DNA from 3 places in the Paenarthrobacter sp. TYUT067 genome. Region 2 is predicted to be linked to each of the others. Evidence: riboswitches for the same ligand, from Rfam matches in the RefSeq annotation. Region 2 holds a riboswitch; each other region holds the start of a gene.
The links. Region 2 has a riboswitch for S-adenosylmethionine ahead of MOD31_RS01955 (aminotransferase class V-fold PLP-dependent enzyme). Riboswitches for the same ligand answer to the same signal wherever they lie in the genome.
Positions count from the first base shown of each region.

Region 1: another riboswitch for S-adenosylmethionine. It lies ahead of MOD31_RS14520 (homoserine O-acetyltransferase); the one in region 2 lies ahead of MOD31_RS01955 (aminotransferase class V-fold PLP-dependent enzyme).
Region 3: another riboswitch for S-adenosylmethionine. It lies ahead of MOD31_RS10015 (DUF1737 domain-containing protein); the one in region 2 lies ahead of MOD31_RS01955 (aminotransferase class V-fold PLP-dependent enzyme).

Region 1 is NZ_JAMOIT010000015.1:46,589-52,225, forward strand. Features, by position in the region: gene MOD31_RS14500 (alpha/beta hydrolase) at 1-322, opposite strand, end outside; gene MOD31_RS14505 (SGNH/GDSL hydrolase family protein) at 393-1,256, shown strand; gene MOD31_RS14510 (winged helix DNA-binding domain-containing protein) at 1,286-2,461, shown strand; gene MOD31_RS14515 (hypothetical protein) at 2,543-2,992, shown strand; gene MOD31_RS14520 (homoserine O-acetyltransferase) at 3,047-4,168, opposite strand; SAM riboswitch class IV at 4,184-4,300, opposite strand; gene MOD31_RS14525 (bifunctional o-acetylhomoserine/o-acetylserine sulfhydrylase) at 4,464-5,637, opposite strand, start outside.
Region 2 is NZ_JAMOIT010000002.1:103,302-108,938, reverse strand. Features, by position in the region: gene aroA (3-phosphoshikimate 1-carboxyvinyltransferase) at 1-988, shown strand, start outside; gene MOD31_RS01965 (ribosome small subunit-dependent GTPase A) at 991-2,106, shown strand; gene hisN (histidinol-phosphatase) at 2,162-2,974, shown strand; SAM riboswitch class IV at 3,145-3,258, shown strand; gene MOD31_RS01955 (aminotransferase class V-fold PLP-dependent enzyme) at 3,292-4,701, shown strand; gene MOD31_RS01950 (class I SAM-dependent methyltransferase) at 4,822-5,637, shown strand, end outside.
Region 3 is NZ_JAMOIT010000009.1:76,050-81,686, reverse strand. Features, by position in the region: gene MOD31_RS10035 (UDP-N-acetylglucosamine 1-carboxyvinyltransferase) at 1-364, shown strand, start outside; gene MOD31_RS10030 (hypothetical protein) at 638-1,264, opposite strand; gene MOD31_RS10025 (O-succinylhomoserine sulfhydrylase) at 1,275-2,483, opposite strand; gene MOD31_RS10020 (rhodanese-like domain-containing protein) at 2,484-2,894, opposite strand; gene MOD31_RS10015 (DUF1737 domain-containing protein) at 2,891-3,154, opposite strand; SAM riboswitch class IV at 3,168-3,279, opposite strand; gene MOD31_RS10010 (SulP family inorganic anion transporter) at 3,366-5,066, opposite strand; gene MOD31_RS10005 (NtaA/DmoA family FMN-dependent monooxygenase) at 5,220-5,637, shown strand, end outside.

The DNA.
Region 1 (5,637 bases), on a different contig from region 2:
AGCCCAGCAACGTCACTGACGAGTGGTTTGCTTTGACCGTGTCCAGCCATTCGAGCGCATACTCGGCTGCGTGCTTCACGGCGTCCAGTGAGTAGTCGATCGATGCTGTCAAAGGGAACCACGTAAAGCCCGGCCCCATGGGCATCGGCGCGCGAAGGGCAGCCACTACGAAGCCTTCGGGAAGCAACCCGGCCAAGCTGAAGAGGTCCTCCTCGTTGGAGCCGTAGCCGTGCAGCAGGACCAACAGGGGCTTGCCTGCGCGCTCGGCTTCGTCGTGGGACCACAGGACAACGGGGGCTGGAAAGGCGGGTGCTTCAGTCATGGGTCCATTCTTGCAGTTACCCACAAGTAACAACCTACGGTGGCGTAGGGTCGACGTCACGGGGCAGGATATGAGCGTGAGTGAGAACAATCCATTACTGAAGCCGGGCGAGCCCGTCCCGGAGCCCCACGAACCCGTTCAAAACCACCCGTGGACCCGATACGTGGCCCTGGGTGACTCCTTCACCGAGGGCATCGGCGATCCCGAACCCCGGAACCCGGGCGGTCACCGTGGTTGGGCGGATCGAGTGGCCGAGGAATTGGGCCGCGGTCAAGAGGACTTCGCCTATGCCAACCTTGCCATCCGTGGCAGGCTGCTGCAGCAGATCATCGATGAACAAGTGGGCCCGTGTTTGGAACTGCAGCCGGACCTGGTGTCCATTTCGGCTGGCGGCAATGACCTCATCCGCCCAGGCGGGGATCCCGACCTATTGGCCGAAAAGCTCGACGCCGCTGTGGCTGAGCTGAGCTCCGGCGGCGCTACCGTGGTCCTTTTCAACGGCCCGGACACGGCAGCATCGGTTCTGGGGCGTATCCGCGGCAAGGTTGCCATTTACAACGAGAACCTCCGGACCGTGGCTGCACGCCACGACGCCATCATCGCGGACATGTGGTCCTTGCGGCAGCTGGCAGACCCCCAAATGTGGGATGCCGACCGCCTGCATTTCTCCCCGCTGGGCCATCACACCATCGCCATGATGGTGCTGGACGCACTGAACGTCCACCACACTCTTGAGCCCCTGATGCCAAAGTCCCTGCCGCCGCGCACGTGGCGTGAGGCGAGGTCTTCGGACCTCGTCTGGGCCCGCGAGTACTTTGTCCCATGGGTGATCCGGAGGCTTCGGCATCAGTCCTCCGGCGATGGCATCAGTCCAAAACGTCCGACGCCGGGTCCCGTCTTCGGTTCCACCGGCACCCTGTTGCCACGCCGCTGACGTGACGCTTCTTCGCCGCGAGGTCCGCCATGCCGGGTGGTAGCTCCCTGTCCGCGGAGAGCGTCCGGCGGATACGGCTCCGGCGGCAACAACTGCGGGCCCCCCACGCCGGAGGCCATGCGGACGTGGTCCGTAACCTCCTGGCCGTCCAGTCACAGGAGTTCGCTTATGCGAGGTGGACCCTCGCGCAGAGAAGCTCCGCCGGCTCGCCACCGGTGGTCACGGCCGCGGACGTGGAGCAGGCCGTAGCGGACGGAACCATCCTGCGGACACACATCCTCCGCCCCACCTGGCACTTCGTGCACCGGGACGACCTCGGCTGGTTGATGGGATTGTCCGCAGACCGCCTCCACCAAGGCAACAAAGGCATGTACCGCCAGACGGGAATCGATGAGGACGCTGCTACCGCAAGCGGCCGGATCCTGGCCGCGGCCGTGGCGGACGGGGCCCACAAAACGCGGGAGGAACTGGCCGCAGTCCTGGGACAAGCCGGCTTCCCCAGCAAGGGCCTGGGCTTCATCTATCACCTCATGCACGCAGAAATCAGCCGTGTCCTGGTCAGCGGCTCCCCCGTCCGTTCCGCCGGCGGCGCCCTGAAACAAACGTATGCCTTGTTCGAGGAACGCGTTCCCGGGTTCCTAACCTCACCGTTGGCCGGGGAGGATCGTGAACAGGCACTTGGGCAATTGGCGCTGCGATACTTCAGCAGCCGGGGCCCCGCAACAGTCAAAGACTGTGCGGTGTGGTCCGGGTTGACCATGAAAGACGTGAAGCGGGGAATCGACGTGGCTGAGGAGATCTCCCCCGGGAGCCTGGGCACTGTTCACTTTGATGGCCTGGAGTTTTATCTGGCATCCGAAGAAGCGAGGGCTCTCACCAACGGCCACCATCCTTCAGCGATTAAGGACGCCGGGCTCCCCCGCCTGGACCTCATCCAGTGCTACGACGAATACGTGATGGGCTACTCACAGTCCCGGCACTTCCTTGGTGGAACGGCGCCATACTTCCCCGAGGACAACGGACCCATGCACGTGGTCCTGGTGGACGGCAGGCTGGCTGGGTGGTGGCGCCACGGTTTCTCCGGCGGGGCCTGCGAACTCGATGTCCGCATGAACCGGCCGGCAACTGCAGCAGAGCAGGACGCCTTGCAGGCCGAGGCGGATCGTTACGGCCTGTTCCTGGGCATGGAGACCAAGCTGGTGTGAAATAGCCGAGGCTTGTTCCGGGAGACGGGCCGCGTCCAGGTGGCAGGACTAAGCTGGGTTAAGACCTAGGAGGCCTGCACTGTGAACAATCTGATCTTCTGGATCATCGTCTGCTCGTGGCTGATTCCCCTCGGAATCCGCATGTACAACCGCTCCCGGGCGCGCCGGATCCAGAACGACACCTTCCGCGGCCCGGGGTACCCGCCGCAGAACCTGCCGGGACCGGGGTATCCGCCGCAGAATTACCAGCAGCAGGATTACCCGGGACAGGGCTACCCGGCGCAAAGGTACCCTTCACCGGGCTACCCGGGCTACCCGTCCGAGCCCACCGTCATCCGCCCTGTGGATGACGCGCCGCAGTCCGTGCCGCCGTCGAACCCGTCATCCCCCACCCCGTTCGCCTCGACGAGCGGGTCCGAGCCGCAAGGATACCGGGCTCGCAAGCTGGCCGAGCTGGATACAAAATTCAGCAACGGCGAGATCGCCATGGAGGATTACATGCGGCAGCGCGGCGAGATCATGAATGGCTGAACTGCCTGGCATCGGACGTTCCTTGCCGTTTAAGCAGGGTCAGCACACCAGCGTTTAGGCGAAAAACGCTTCGCGGAGCTGGGCTGAGAGCTGGCCGATTTCGGTGAGGAAGCCATCATGGCCGATCGGCGCTTCAATGACGTGGACCGGCACCTCGCCAGGCAGCGCAGCGGCCAGTTCCCGGGACTGGGCCGGGAAGTAGAGCCTGTCACTGTCCACAGCCGCCACGAAGAACTCCGCCGTGGCACCCGAAAGCGCCGCTTCCAACGATCCGCGCCCCCTGGTGACGTCGTGGGACATCAGTGCCTCGGTGATGGCGATGTAGCTGTTGGCGTCAAAGCGGCGGACCAGTTTGGTTCCTTGGTGGTCCAGGTAGCTTTCCACCTGATACCGGCCCCGCTCGCCCAATGCTGCGGCGGCGAGCGGAGTCTCCTGGTGCTGGGCTTGCCGGCCAAAGCGGACGTCCAGCTCCAGTGCCGAGCGGTAGGTGATGTGGGCGATGCGCCGGGCCAAAGCCAAACCGTGCTCAGGCGCGGGGCCACCGTAGTAGTCGCCGTTGTTGAAATTCGGGTCCTGCCTGATGGCCAGGGTTTGTGCCTGGGCAAAAGCAATCTGCTCGGCCGTGCTGTAGGCGCCTACGGCGATGACTGCGCAGCGTTTGACCCGATGGGGGTATGTCACAGCCCACTCAAGGGCGCGTGCGCCGCCCATGGATCCGCCCAATACGGCGTGCCAGGCGTCGATTCCCAGGGTATCGGCGAGGCGCGACTCTGCCTCTGTGCTGTCGCGCAGGGTGACCAGCGGGAATCGCGAGCCCCACGGGCGTCCGTCCGGGGCTTCGGATGATGGACCGGTGCTGCCGTAACAGCCGCCCACGATGTTGATGGAGATGACAAAGAACTTGTTGGTGTCGATGGTGGCACCCGGACCAACGAGTTGCTCCCACCATCCTTCCTCGTCCGTGGCTCCGCGGGCTACGTGCGTACTGCCGGTGAGTGCGTGCTGGATGAGCACCGCGTTGGAGGCATCCGCGTTCAGCTGCCCCCAGGTCTCATAGGCGAGTACGACGTCGGGGAGGAATCCGCCGGCTTCAAGTTCCAGTGGGCCGATGCCGGCGTACTTGACGGTTCCGTCTTCTTCTCCGGATTTTGGAAGGGCTGTAGCAGTAATGGTCATTCCTTTGACACCTTAACCTCGCGCTTGCCCGTCGCCTTGCGTGCGAACAGGCCAGGTCTTCACCCGGGGCACCCCACCGCGGAGGAGGGTTGCCGGCCAGCAAGCCGGGGCTGTGTGCTGGCACTCATGACCTAATACGAAGAGTCTAGGAAACACAGGGGGGTTCTGGCGAAGAATGTGACAACAGTGTGACGGTCAAAGGTCATTTCGTTCGCCTACGAGCACCCGCCACTGCCGCCCGGCGAATTTTCGTCGGCGCGGGCGGCAGTCGGTCTGGTGCGTTGGGCCGTGGGCGTCAGGCGCCCTTGGCAGCCCGGAATCCGGCTTCGAGGTCCGCGATGATGTCATCTACGTGCTCGATACCGACGGACAAGCGCACCAGGCCCGGGTTGACGCCGGCAACAAGTTGCTGCTCCGCGGTCAGCTGACTGTGCGTCGTCGACGCCGGGTGGATGACCAGCGAGCGGACGTCACCTATGTTGGCAACGTGCGAGTGCAGTTCCAGACCATCCACAAAACGCTTGCCCGCTTCCACGCCACCCTTGATGTTGAAGGCAACGATTGCCCCCGTGCCCTTGGGTCCGTACTTCCGGCCACGGTCATACCACGGGCTGGATGGCAGGCCCGCGTAGGCGACCGATTCGACGTCGTCGTGGCTTTCAAGCCACTCAGCTACCTTGGTGGCGTTCGCTACGTGACGCTCCACGCGCAGGCTCAAGGTCTCCAACCCCTGGGCAATGAGGAAGGCGTTGAACGGAGACACGGCCGAGCCGAGATCACGAAGCAACTGGACGCGGGCCTTGAGGATGTAGGAGAGGTTGGCACCCAACGCACCGTCCTTGCCGAGGTCCCTGGCGTAAACCAGCCCGTTGTAGCTGGGGTCCGGGGTGTTGAAGCCGGGGAAGCGTTCCGGGTCCTTGCCGAAGTCGAAGTTGCCGGAGTCCACAATCACGCCGGCAATTGCGGAACCGTGACCGCCCAGATACTTGGTTGCCGAGTGGACCACAATGTCAGCGCCCCACTCGATGGGACGAATGAGGTACGGCGTTGACAGGGTGTTGTCCACGATCAGGGGCACGCCGGCCTCGTGGGCGACGCGTGCGATGCCCTCGATGTCCAGCACGTCCTGCCGCGGGTTGGAGACAACCTCGCCGAAGAACAGCTTGGTGTTCGGCTGGACGGCGTCACGCCACTGATCCAGCTTGTCCGGGTCCTCCACGAAGGTGACGGAGATGCCGAATTTCTTCAGAGTGTGTGCAAGCAAGTTGTAGGTGCCGCCGTACAGGCTGGGGCTCGCCACGATGTGGTCGCCGGCCTCAGCAATGTTCAGGATGGCGAACGTCTCCGCGGCTTGTCCTGAGCTAAGCAGGAGTGCTCCCAGGCCACCTTCCAGGCTCGCGATCCGCTGCTCCACGGCATCCTGCGTCGGGTTGCCGATCCGGGTGTAGATGGGTGCGAGCTCCGCCAGG
Region 2 (5,637 bases):
CGTCACAGTCTTCGACGGCGACCCCCACGCCCGCAAGCGGCCCATGGGGACCATCATCGAAGCCCTGATCGCCCTCGGAGTCCCGGTGGCAGCAGATGGCGGCAGGACGCCGTCGTCCCTTCCCTTCGCTGTGGACGGTACCGGCGAAGTTCGGGGCGGCCACCTGGTGATTGATGCCAGCGCTTCATCGCAGTTCGTTTCCGCGTTGTTGCTGGTGGGTGCCCGGTTCGTTGAGGGCCTGCATCTGGAACACGTGGGCAAACCCGTTCCCAGCTTGGACCACATCATCATGACGGTGGAGGTCCTCCGCAGCGTGGGTGTCACGGTGGACGATTCCGTACCCAACCACTGGCGTGTCTCGCCCGGCCCCATCCGGGCCTTTGACCAACGGATTGAACAGGACCTCTCCAACGCCGGACCCTTCCTCGCCGCGGCGCTGGCCACACGTGGCACCGTCCGCATTCCCAATTGGCCTGCCGGCACCACGCAGGTAGGCGATCAATGGCGGAGCATCCTGGCTGCCATGGGTGCAGAAGTAACGTTTGACGACGGAACGCTGACAGTGACCGGCGCGGCCGAGATCAAAGGTGCCGACTTCGACGAAACCAGCGAACTGGCGCCGACGGTCGCCGCATTGTGCGCCCTGGCCAACGGGCCCTCACGGTTGACCGGCATCGCCCACCTCCGGGGACACGAAACCGACCGGCTTGCCGCGCTGGTTGCCGAGATCAATGGCCTCGGAGGCGATGCTGAGGAAACCGCCGATGGCTTGGTGATCCGCCCGGCTGCCCTTCATGGAGGCGTCGTCCACAGCTACGCCGACCACCGCATGGCTACTGCCGGCGCGATCCTTGGTCTGGCCGTCGAAGGCGTACAAGTCGAAGACATCGCCACGACGTCAAAAACCATGCCGGAATTCCCACAGATGTGGGCGGCCATGTTGCAGCAAACAGATGACAGCGACGATCTTGATGAGGCCAGTAACTGACCATGGGCCGTGACGCACGTTCCTGGGACGAATCCGACGTCCGGATCCGTCCCAGCAAAAAGGGATCCAGGCCCCGCACCAAGGACCGCCCCAGCCACGATGACGCCGTGATAGGCAGGATCATCACTGTGGACCGCGGGCGCTACCGGGCAATTGTTGGCGAAGATTCCGCCAACGAGCGGATCGTGATTGCAGCCCGCGCCCGTGAGCTGCGGCGAAATCCCGTTGTCCCAGGGGACTTCGTCGCGCTGGTAGGTGACGTCTCCGGGTCCCCCGACACTTTGGCGCGGCTTGTCCGGGTGGAAGAGCGGAAGACGCTTCTTCGCCGCAGCGCTGACGATACCGACCCCATAGAACGGGTAGTTGTAGCCAACGCCGATCAGCTTGTTGTGGTTGTTGCGGCGGCCAACCCGGAACCACGCACCGGGTTTATTGATCGTGCCCTGGTTGCGGCATACGACGCCGGCATCGAGCCGTTGCTGCTGATCACCAAGGCGGACGTCAAGGATCCGGCGGAGCTCCTTGCCAATTACCTGAGCTTGGACTTTCCCGTGATTATCAGCCGTACGGCTGACTCCGAGGCCGGCGGCATTGATGCCCGCTCGGATGATGGACTCTCAGCCCGGCTGGACAAGGACGCCGTATCCCAGCTCCGCTCACATCTAGGTGGCAAAGTCACCGTCATGCTGGGCCACTCGGGTGTCGGCAAATCCACCATGGTTAACGCACTGACGGGGGCGGAGCGCGCCACGGGCGGAGTCAATGCGGTGACGGGCCGTGGCCGGCACACCTCATCCTCGGCCTTGGCGCTGAAGCTGGACGACGCCCCGTCCGGCAGCTGGATTATCGATACGCCCGGCATCCGTTCCTTCGGCCTGGCGCATGTGGACCCGGACCGGATCCTCCATTCGTTCCCGGACCTTGAGCCCGGCACGGAAACCTGCGACCGCGGCTGCAAGCACAGTGCAACCGCCACCAATTGCGGGCTGGATGCATGGGTGAACGATGGCCACGCAGGACCATCAGGAGTAGCACGGTTGGCCTCCCTGCGCCGCCTGTTGGGTGCAGACCCAAGACTCGAGGCGAAAGAGACCAAGGAACTGGGCACCGTCAACTGATCGTTACCGGCTTCACGTCCCCAATGAGGCGAACGATTCAGGATAGTTTGGTGGCATGACCCATCCCGTTTCCACGTACAACGATGACCTGCGCCTGGCCCACGTCCTCGCTGATTCAGTCGATGCCCAGACCATGGATCGCTTCAAGGCACTGGACCTCAAGATCGAAACCAAGCCCGACCTCACGCCGGTCACTGACGCTGACAAGGCCGCTGAGGAAGCTATCCGCGGCCAGCTGTCCCGCTCGCGCCCACGTGATGCGGTCCTGGGCGAGGAGTTCGGCAGCAGCGGCCACGGCTCGCGCCGTTGGATCATCGACCCCATCGACGGAACCAAGAACTTCGTCCGGGGTGTTCCGGTGTGGGCAACGTTGATTGCCCTCGTGGACGACGGCGAACCTGTGGTGGGCGTTGTGAGCGCCCCGGCATTGGGGAAACGCTGGTGGGCCGCCAAGGACATGGGCGCCTACATGGGCCGGTCCCTCGCCTCGGCCACGCGCCTCAAAGTTTCCAACGTCTCCAGTTTGGCGGACGCCTCCATGTCCTACTCCAGCCTCTCGGGCTGGAAGGAACGCGGCAATCTTGACGAATTCCTGGACCTCACCGAAGATGTTTGGCGCACGCGCGCCTATGGTGACTTCTGGTCGTACTGTCTCGTGGCCGAGGGCGCAGTGGACATCGCCTGCGAGCCCGAGCTGAACCTTTATGACATGGCAGCACTCGTGCCCATCGTCACTGAGGCCGGTGGACGTTTCACCTCCCTGGAAGGCGAAGACGGTCCCTTCGGCGGCAATGCACTGGCCACCAACTCGATCCTTCACTCCGAGGTCCTCAAGCGGCTCAACCCCGGCTTGGACGATCTTCTCTAGTCCTCCTGCAAACCAGCAGGAACGGAATATTCGACGGCGGCAGCCCCCTTTTGGGGGTCTCCGCCGTTTTTTATTCGACAAAACGCGCATTATGGCTCCGACGTAACAAAGGGCTTAACAATCGGCAGCGGCTTTGGAAGGGCCCCCGGACGTGCTTTAGCCTTTTTACAGGTCACGAGTGCCAGCGCTAAACCCCGGTTTGCTGGCCGGCAACCCTCCATTCGCGGTGGGGTGCCCCGGGTGACGACCCGGCCGGTCCGGAACGGATGCGGCAAGCGCGGATTCCCTGTGGGGGGGTCCCTCTTGAGTGAGGTCCTATGAGCACTGTCACGTTCGACTCAAACATCATTCCGTCCTTCGCCGCAGAAACCACAGCAGAGACAGCCGCCGCTGCACGGCCGCTGGCAGCTGTTACCGGCGCCGAGTTGCAAGCGCCCCTGATTCAGGGCGGACACGTTCGCTACGCAAACCTCGACTACGGGGCATCGGCTCCGGCGTTGACCATCGTCTCGGCGTACCTCAACGAAGTCCTTCCCTACTATGCGAGTGTCCACCGCGGCGCGGGCTACGCCTCCCAGATCAGCACCTCGGTGTACGAAAATTCACGGAACATCGTCCGCGGATTCGTTGGCGGGCGGGCAGATGATTCTGTCATCTTCACCCGGAACACCACGGACTCCTTGAACCTGCTGGCCGGCTGCCTTCCGCTGATTGACGGCAAGCCCGCAGGTGAGGTCCTCTACCTGGATATCGAACACCACGCCAACCTGCTTCCGTGGCAGGGTGTCCCGCACCGCAGCGTCGTAGCGGCACCAACCTTGGCCGAGACCCTGGACAAACTCCGCGGGGAGCTGGCCCAAGGCGGTGTCAGCCTGCTTGCGGTGACCGGAGCCTCCAACGTCACCGGTGAGATCCTACCCATCGCAGAGCTTGCTTCCCTGGCCCACCAGTACGGTGCACGGATTGTGGTGGATGCCGCCCAACTCGCACCGCACCGTCGGATCAACATCACCGAGGCAGACGTGGACTACGTGGTCTTCTCCGGACACAAGCTCTACGCCCCCTTCGGCGCCGGCGTTGTGGTGGGCCGTCCCGACTGGCTCGACGCCGGCACTCCGCACCTGGCCGGTGGCGGCGCGGTCCGTGAAGCCCGATTGGACTCCGTTAGCTGGGCGGCAGGCCCTGCGCGGCACGAGGGCGGCTCGCCCAATGTTCTGGGTGCCGCAACCCTCGCCCGTGCCACCCAGGTGCTGGCCGGGTTGGACCAGGACGAGTGGCACGCCCATGAAACCGCCATCCGCTCCTACTTGGTGGAAGGCCTGGAAGCCATCGACGGCGTGACCGTGCACAAGATCTTTACAGACTCCTTGGACACCATCGGTGTGGTCAATTTCTCCGTCGAAGGATTCGACGCCGGATTGGTGGCCGCCTACCTGGCAGCAGAGCACGGAGTGGGCCTGCGGGATGGCCGCTTCTGCGCCCACCCGCTCCTCAAGCGCCTGGGGCTCCCCTCAGGCTCTCTGCGTGCCAGCTTCGGCGTCGGCTCCCGGTTGGAGGACGCTTCCAGGCTGCTCGCAGGCATCCAAGGGCTCAAGCGCGACGGATTGGGTTGGGACTACGTGGTGGACGAGGGCCGATGGGTTCCCGCCAATGACCACCGCACCTACCCCGAATGGGCGCCCAACACTCCGGGCACTGCGGGAGCAGCTCCCTGCACAGTCGACTAGAAAACACACAGTCGACTAGAAACACTGTGGACCAGGCACACTGTGGACCAGGCGTAACGGCCGCTGCGGTAAATTCGTAGGGTACCTACTGGCCATCCTGTGAAGGAGTTCTGCGTGTCCCTGCGTTCCCCGGGCGCCGCAAACAGTGCGGCCGGCATTCCCGGACCCGCTGGACCGCGAGGTCCCAAGCTCCACGCTGCCCGTCGGCGCGAACTCGGCCAGAGCTTCCAGGACGGCGGAGAACACTATGACCGTGTGCGTCCTGGCTACCCACGGGACTCCCTGGATTGGCTCGTTCCTCCCGGGGCAAGGTCGGCGGCCGACCTCGGCGCAGGCACAGGAAAATTCACGGCACTCCTTATCCAGCGCGGACTGGCGGTCACCGCCGTCGATCCTTCCACGGACATGCTGGAGCAACTGCGAAAAAGCTACCCCCTCGTCAACGCGCTGGAGGGAACGGCAGAGGCAACTGGACTGACGGACTCAGCATTCGACGTCGTCAGCGTTGCCCAAGCCTGGCACTGGTGTGAGCCCATGGCAGCGAGCACCGAGATCTCCCGGATCCTGCGTCCCCACGGAGTCCTGGGGCTGATCTGGAATCAGTTGGACACGTCCATTCCCTGGGTACACCGCCTTTCCCGCATCATGCATGCAGGCGATGTCCACAAGCCCGGCTTCCGGCCAGTCATTGGCCCGGAGTTTGGCGGTTTGGAAAGCCACCTGACCCAGTGGGAGGATGCCCTGACTCCTGAGGACATCATGGAACTCACCAAATCCCGCAGCTACTATCTCCGAGCCAACGACGCCACCCGGGCTAAGGTCATGCACAACCTGGAGTGGTACCTCCATGACCACCTCGGTCATGCCCCAGGTGAAACCATCGGGTTGCCCTACATGACGCAAACCTGGCGGGCGTTCAAGATTCAGGGTCCGGCG
Region 3 (5,637 bases), on a different contig from region 2:
CGGCCTGAATATCGACAACCTGCCGTTCTTCGCAGTGATCGCAGGCAACGCCGAGGGCCAGACCATGATCCACGACTGGGTGTACGAGAACCGAGCCATCTACCTGACGGAACTCAACAAATTGGGCGCACAGGTGCAGTTGCTGGATCCGCACCGAATCTACGTCAACGGACCCACCAAATGGCGTGCCGCGGAAATCGGCTGCCCGCCGGCCCTCCGCCCGGCCGCTTGCCTGCTCCTTGCCATGTTGGCAGCCAGGGGCACCTCCGAACTTCGCAACATCTACGTGATTGAGCGCGGCTATGAGGACCTTGCAGAGCGACTGAACACCATTGGCGCGAAAATCGAGTACTTCCAGGACTGACGCTGGCGCTGCTTGGACAGCCGGCGGCACCCGTTAGTGCTTTTGGCGCTCCCTTTTCCGCCGGCCGCACCCGTATGTGCCGGCCGCACCCGTAAGTGTTTTTGGCGCTCCCGTTTCCGCCGTTTGCGCCAGATACCTCTGGTGCGGATGGCGGGAACTGGTGCGGAACGGACCGGGAGCCGGCCTCAGCCCTGTCCCCACTCGGCCTCCTGACGCGGAATGCGGGGTACTGCCCCCGCGCGCATCAGGAACGACCTCCCATGCTGACCCGGGTCAGGAGGCCTTTGCGTCCTGTTCTTCCCACGTCATCAGGTAGGCGCCGACGAGTCCCTCCACCAGATAGAAGCAGAACGGCGGGATGTCCTTTTTGGCTGCCAGGATGGCACCGTAAACGGGTGCGCTGGCCGCAGCCGTGATACCAATCCAGCGGCTTGCGGGTAAGGAAAGAAGGCTCCCGCCGAGCGCGGCCAACGCCACAACATGCAGCCCGGAGTACGCCAGGAACGGCGCGTTGGATCCCCTGCGGTAGGCGAACCCTTCAAGGTCGGATGCTCGCCGGGCGAGGCTTGAGACGAAGAACGGGGCGCCCGCGAGTAAGGCGGCGGCTGCACCGAAAGCCCACTTCCTCGCCCTCCGATGCGATGCGTTTCCTTGAACGGCATCTTGGTCCTGAACAGCGCGGGCAAAGGCGGCGAATCCCACCGGCACTGCAACTGTTCCCACGGCGGTAAGGTGCTGACCCACGATCCAGCCGCGCTGTCCGGCTGTGAGCATGCGCAGCCGCTCGGCGTTGTTGGGGGTGATGTAAACGCGTGAGACTGGAGAGATTCCTACGAACCACACCACCGTGCCGGCAACGATGACCGCTCCGGCACGGCGATAGGGATGGTTCCCGCTCATGGCAGCAAGGTTAGACCTGTTTGAGGGCCTTCTCCAGATCCAGGATGAGGTCGTTTACATCTTCAAGCCCTACGGACAGGCGGACAACACCATCCGAAAGCCCGATCGCCGCCCGCCCCTCCGGTCCCATGGCCCGGTGGGTGGTGGTGGCAGGGTGGGTGATGAGGGATTTGGAGTCGCCCAGGTTGTTGGAGATGTCAATGACGGAGAGACCGTCGAGCAAGGCGAAGGCAGCCTCTTTGGCTGATCGTCCGGCCGAAGGAGATAGCTCAAAGGTCAGGACGGTGCCGCCCGCCTTCATCTGCTTCGCCGCAAGTTCGTACTGCGGGTGAGACTTTAACAGCGGGTACTTGACCCAGCTGATGGCGGGTTGCTGCTCGAGCCACTCTGCGATCTTCAACGCGGATGCCGAGCTGTGGTTTACACGCAGTCCGATGGTCTCCAAGCCCTTGGTCAGCACCCAGGCGTTGAACGCGGATAGTGAAGGGCCGGTGTGCCGCATGAGTTGCTTGACGGGGCCGTCGATGAATTCTTTGGTGCCCAGGATCGCGCCGCCAAGGACGCGTCCCTGGCCGTCGATGTGCTTGGTGCCGGAGTAAACAATGACGTCGGCTCCCAGCTCACCGCAGCGTTGTAGCAGGGGCGTGGCAAAGACGTTGTCCACCACCACGGTGGCCCCGGCAGCATGCGCCAGTTCGCTCACCGCCGCGATGTCCACGATCTCCTGCATGGGGTTGGACGGGGATTCGAAGAAGACCGCGGTAGTTGGTTCGGAAAGGGCTTCGCGCCATTGATCCAAGTCCGGGCCGTCGACGAAGACCGTGTGAACGCCCCACCGTGGCAGGATCTCATTGAGGATCACAAAGCAGGAACCGAACAGGGAACGGGCGGCAACCACGCGGTCACCGGCAGCCAGCAGGGCACCCAAGGCAGTGAAGACCGCGGACATACCTGACGCAGTCGCAAAGCAGGCTTCGGTTCCTTCGAGCAGGCGCAGCCGCTCCTGGAACGTTGCAACGGAAGGGTTGCCGTAGCGGGAGTAAACGAAACGTTCGTCCTCACCGGTGAAGGCGCGCTCGGCGGCAGCAGCGGATTCGTAGACGAAACCGGAGTTCAGAAAAACGGGCTCGGACGTTTCCTGGAAGTTGGTACGGTCAAGGCCACCGCGGACGGCCTGGGTATCAGGGCTCCACCCGGCGGCATCGGGATTAAAAGTCACTTACTCAGTCCCCAGATTCGTCGGCAGGCCACGGTTCTTCCAACCGTTGACGGTGCGCTCACCATAGCGGTCCGGTTCACCTTCAAAGCCCTCCAAGACGTTGTAGGCAGTGAAACCGGCTTGCGTGGCGGCGATGGCTGCGGAGATGGAGCGCTGGCCGGAACGGCATAGGAACACCAGCTCAACGCCGTGGTCCTCGGGTGCCTGCTGACGCAAGTCCTCGATGAAGCGGGAGTTGGGGATGCCGCCGGCGAGGTTCCACTGGATGAACAGGGGATCGTTTTCCGTGGCTTTGGTGTCGGGGATACCGATGTGGGCCCACTCGCCCTCGGTGCGGACGTCCACCAGGATGGCACCTTCTTCGAGTTTGGCCCACGCATCCTGCGGGGTCAGGTCACCTGCGTAGCTCATGCGTGTCCCTCGAATGCTTCGTCGTCGTCGCTCTCAAGCTGGTCAACGGCACTGGCAACGGCGGCATCGGCATTGGCGATCGCGGCGGGCAGCACCACTGCTTGGGCAACGATGACGTCGGTGCCGTTGAACGTGGCAGCCGGGCTGCCATGGAGCACATAGCCCTCCGCGAGGGCGCTGTGGATCCGCTCGCAGAAATCACGGGTGTCCGGGCCAGTAATCAGGCGATAGGAAAGTTTTTCTTCAGTGGGTTCAGGCATAGCTGGTGCTCCTCAGTCACGCTTGCAGTTCGAGTTGTCGATACGCCGAGTAGTCACCTGAGGCACCCCGCCGGAGAGAGGGTTGCCGACCAGCAAGTCAGGGCTTCGCGCTGGTACTCATTACTCAAGAAAAACGTAACATCCGCGGGCCTCGGGCTGCACTTGCGGGCTGGTGTCCGGCCGTCATGTTGCGTAATCGGCGGTGCTTCCCTTATGCGTTTTTCAGTGCGCGCACGGCTGCGCCCACAGTGGGGAAGAAGTGCTCGGGCGTAAAACGGGCTGCAGTGCCCAGACGGAGTAGTTTGTCTTTGACAGGCCCCTTCAGTTCGGCGAACACTAAATCCACGCCTTTGCGGGCCAGCCATTCGTCCAATGTGACCAGGTCATCCAGCGCCGTAGTGTCGATCCCGGTGATGGGCTCCGCGGCGAGGATGACATGGGTAACCGGATCCGCGGTCTCCTTCGGGGCTTCGTCCAGTTGCTCCCGGACAAAGGCAGCCAGGACCTGCCCATTACCGAAGAACAGGGGCGCATCAAAGCGGAGGATGAGGAGTCCGGGGATGCGCTCGCCTTCGGGGTGCCGCTCCAGATCGTGATAGCCAGGGAGCCCTTCTTCGGCGCCGAGTTCTGTCCGGTACGGATCCCAGGCCCGCCGAACAAAGTCCAAAAGCGCCAAGGCAATGGCCACCACGATTCCCTGCAGTACCCCAACGGTGAGGACGCCCAGGAACGCAGCCAGCATGACCACGGATTCGCTTCGGCTCAGGCTGAAGAGCCGCCTAACACCGGCGGGGTCGGCCAAGGCAATTGCCGCAGCGATGACGACGGCCGCCAGGGTGGCCGAAGGCAGGTACCCGGTCACTCCGGGAGCCAGCAGCATGAAAGCCAGAACCAGCACCGCACCAACCACCCCGGTCATCTGGGATTTGGCGCCGGCGTCCACAGCCACGGGCGTCCGCGAGGTACTGCCGGATATAGGGAACCCGCCCAGCAAGCCGGTGGCTGCGTTGGCTGCCCCCAACGCCGCCATCTCCCGGTTGCCCGAGACTCTCTTTCCCTCCTTCGCTGCCAATGTCTGGGACAGGACGCCAGTGTCTGCGAAAGCCATGAGGGCAATACCGGCCGCAGCGGGAAGCAGCATCAGAGCGTCAGCCCAGCCAATGCCGCCGAGCGCGGGCATCGGCAGCCCCTGCGGCAAAACCCCGGTGACCTTGACGTCGTCGTTCAGGCCCCAAACAGCCGTTGCAACGCACGAGCCGACCACCGCCAGCAGGACGCCAGGTACCTTCCACTTCAGCAGCCGCGGGATCCAAATGAGGGCCAGGGAACCGACGCCTAGCAGCAGCGCGGTGACATTGACCCCGCCGCCCAGCAACCCGGTGGTGACCTTCGCGAGCTTTTGCCAGATGTCGCCGTCGGCCTCTATCCCCAGGAACGCCGGAAGCTGCGATAACGCCACCAGCAAGGCGATTCCGTTCAGGTATCCGAGCCTGATGGGTTTGGACAGCAGCCCGGTGATGGCACCGAGTTTCAGGGCGGAGCCCGCGAGCATGATCACCCCGATCAACACAGCCAACAGCCCGGCGAGTGCCACCGATCTTTCACTGCTGCCGGCTGCGAGCGGAACAATAGCTGCGGCGATCATGGGGGCAAGGGATGAATCGGGTCCCAAGACGAGAATGCGGGACGGCCCCACCACGGCGTAAACCAGCAACGGAATCACCGTGGCGTAGAGCCCTGTGACGGGTGGCAAACCGGCCGCCTGCGCGTAGGCCATGCCCGCAGGCACCAGCAGGGCAAAGAGCGCAGCACCCGCCACGGCGTCGTGCCGCAGCCATTCACGTTTGTACCCCTTGAGTGCCCAGACGCCCCAAAGGCGGTCCTTGGCGGAAGTGCGGGTGGCTGAACTCATACAGCGATCATTCCGGACGCATGGTGTTTGCGGAACAAGGCGAACGCCGTATGTGGAAATCCATACCGTCATGGGCGGGGCCCAAATGTGACGTCCCGGGAGCATAATTGACCCAGTACGACCCCCTGTAACTTCGCATGAAATCAGGTCGCGGTGAACGGACAAAGCAGTTCTACACTCAAGCCCATGCTGCACTTTGGATGGTTCGTGGGCCACGGTTTCGGTGTCCAGGGTTGGGGGACTCCCGGCTATGGCCTGGGCTACGACTGGAAGAAGCCCGCCCTCTATCAGGAGGCCGTCCGTGCGTTTGAGCGATCCGGCTTGGACCTGTTCATCATTGAAGATTCCCTCACCGTTCCGGACACCTATGGGGGTACGGCCGAGGTTTCCTTGGCCCACGCCTCGTTTGCACCTAAGCACGATCCCCTTGCCTTGGTCCCGTACCTTCTCTCCGCCACGGAGCACCTAGGAATCGTGCCCACGGTCAGCGCTTCCTTCTACCCGCCCTTCACCGCCGCCAGGCTCCTGGCCACGCTGCAACACTTTTCAGAAGGACAGCTCGGCTGGAACG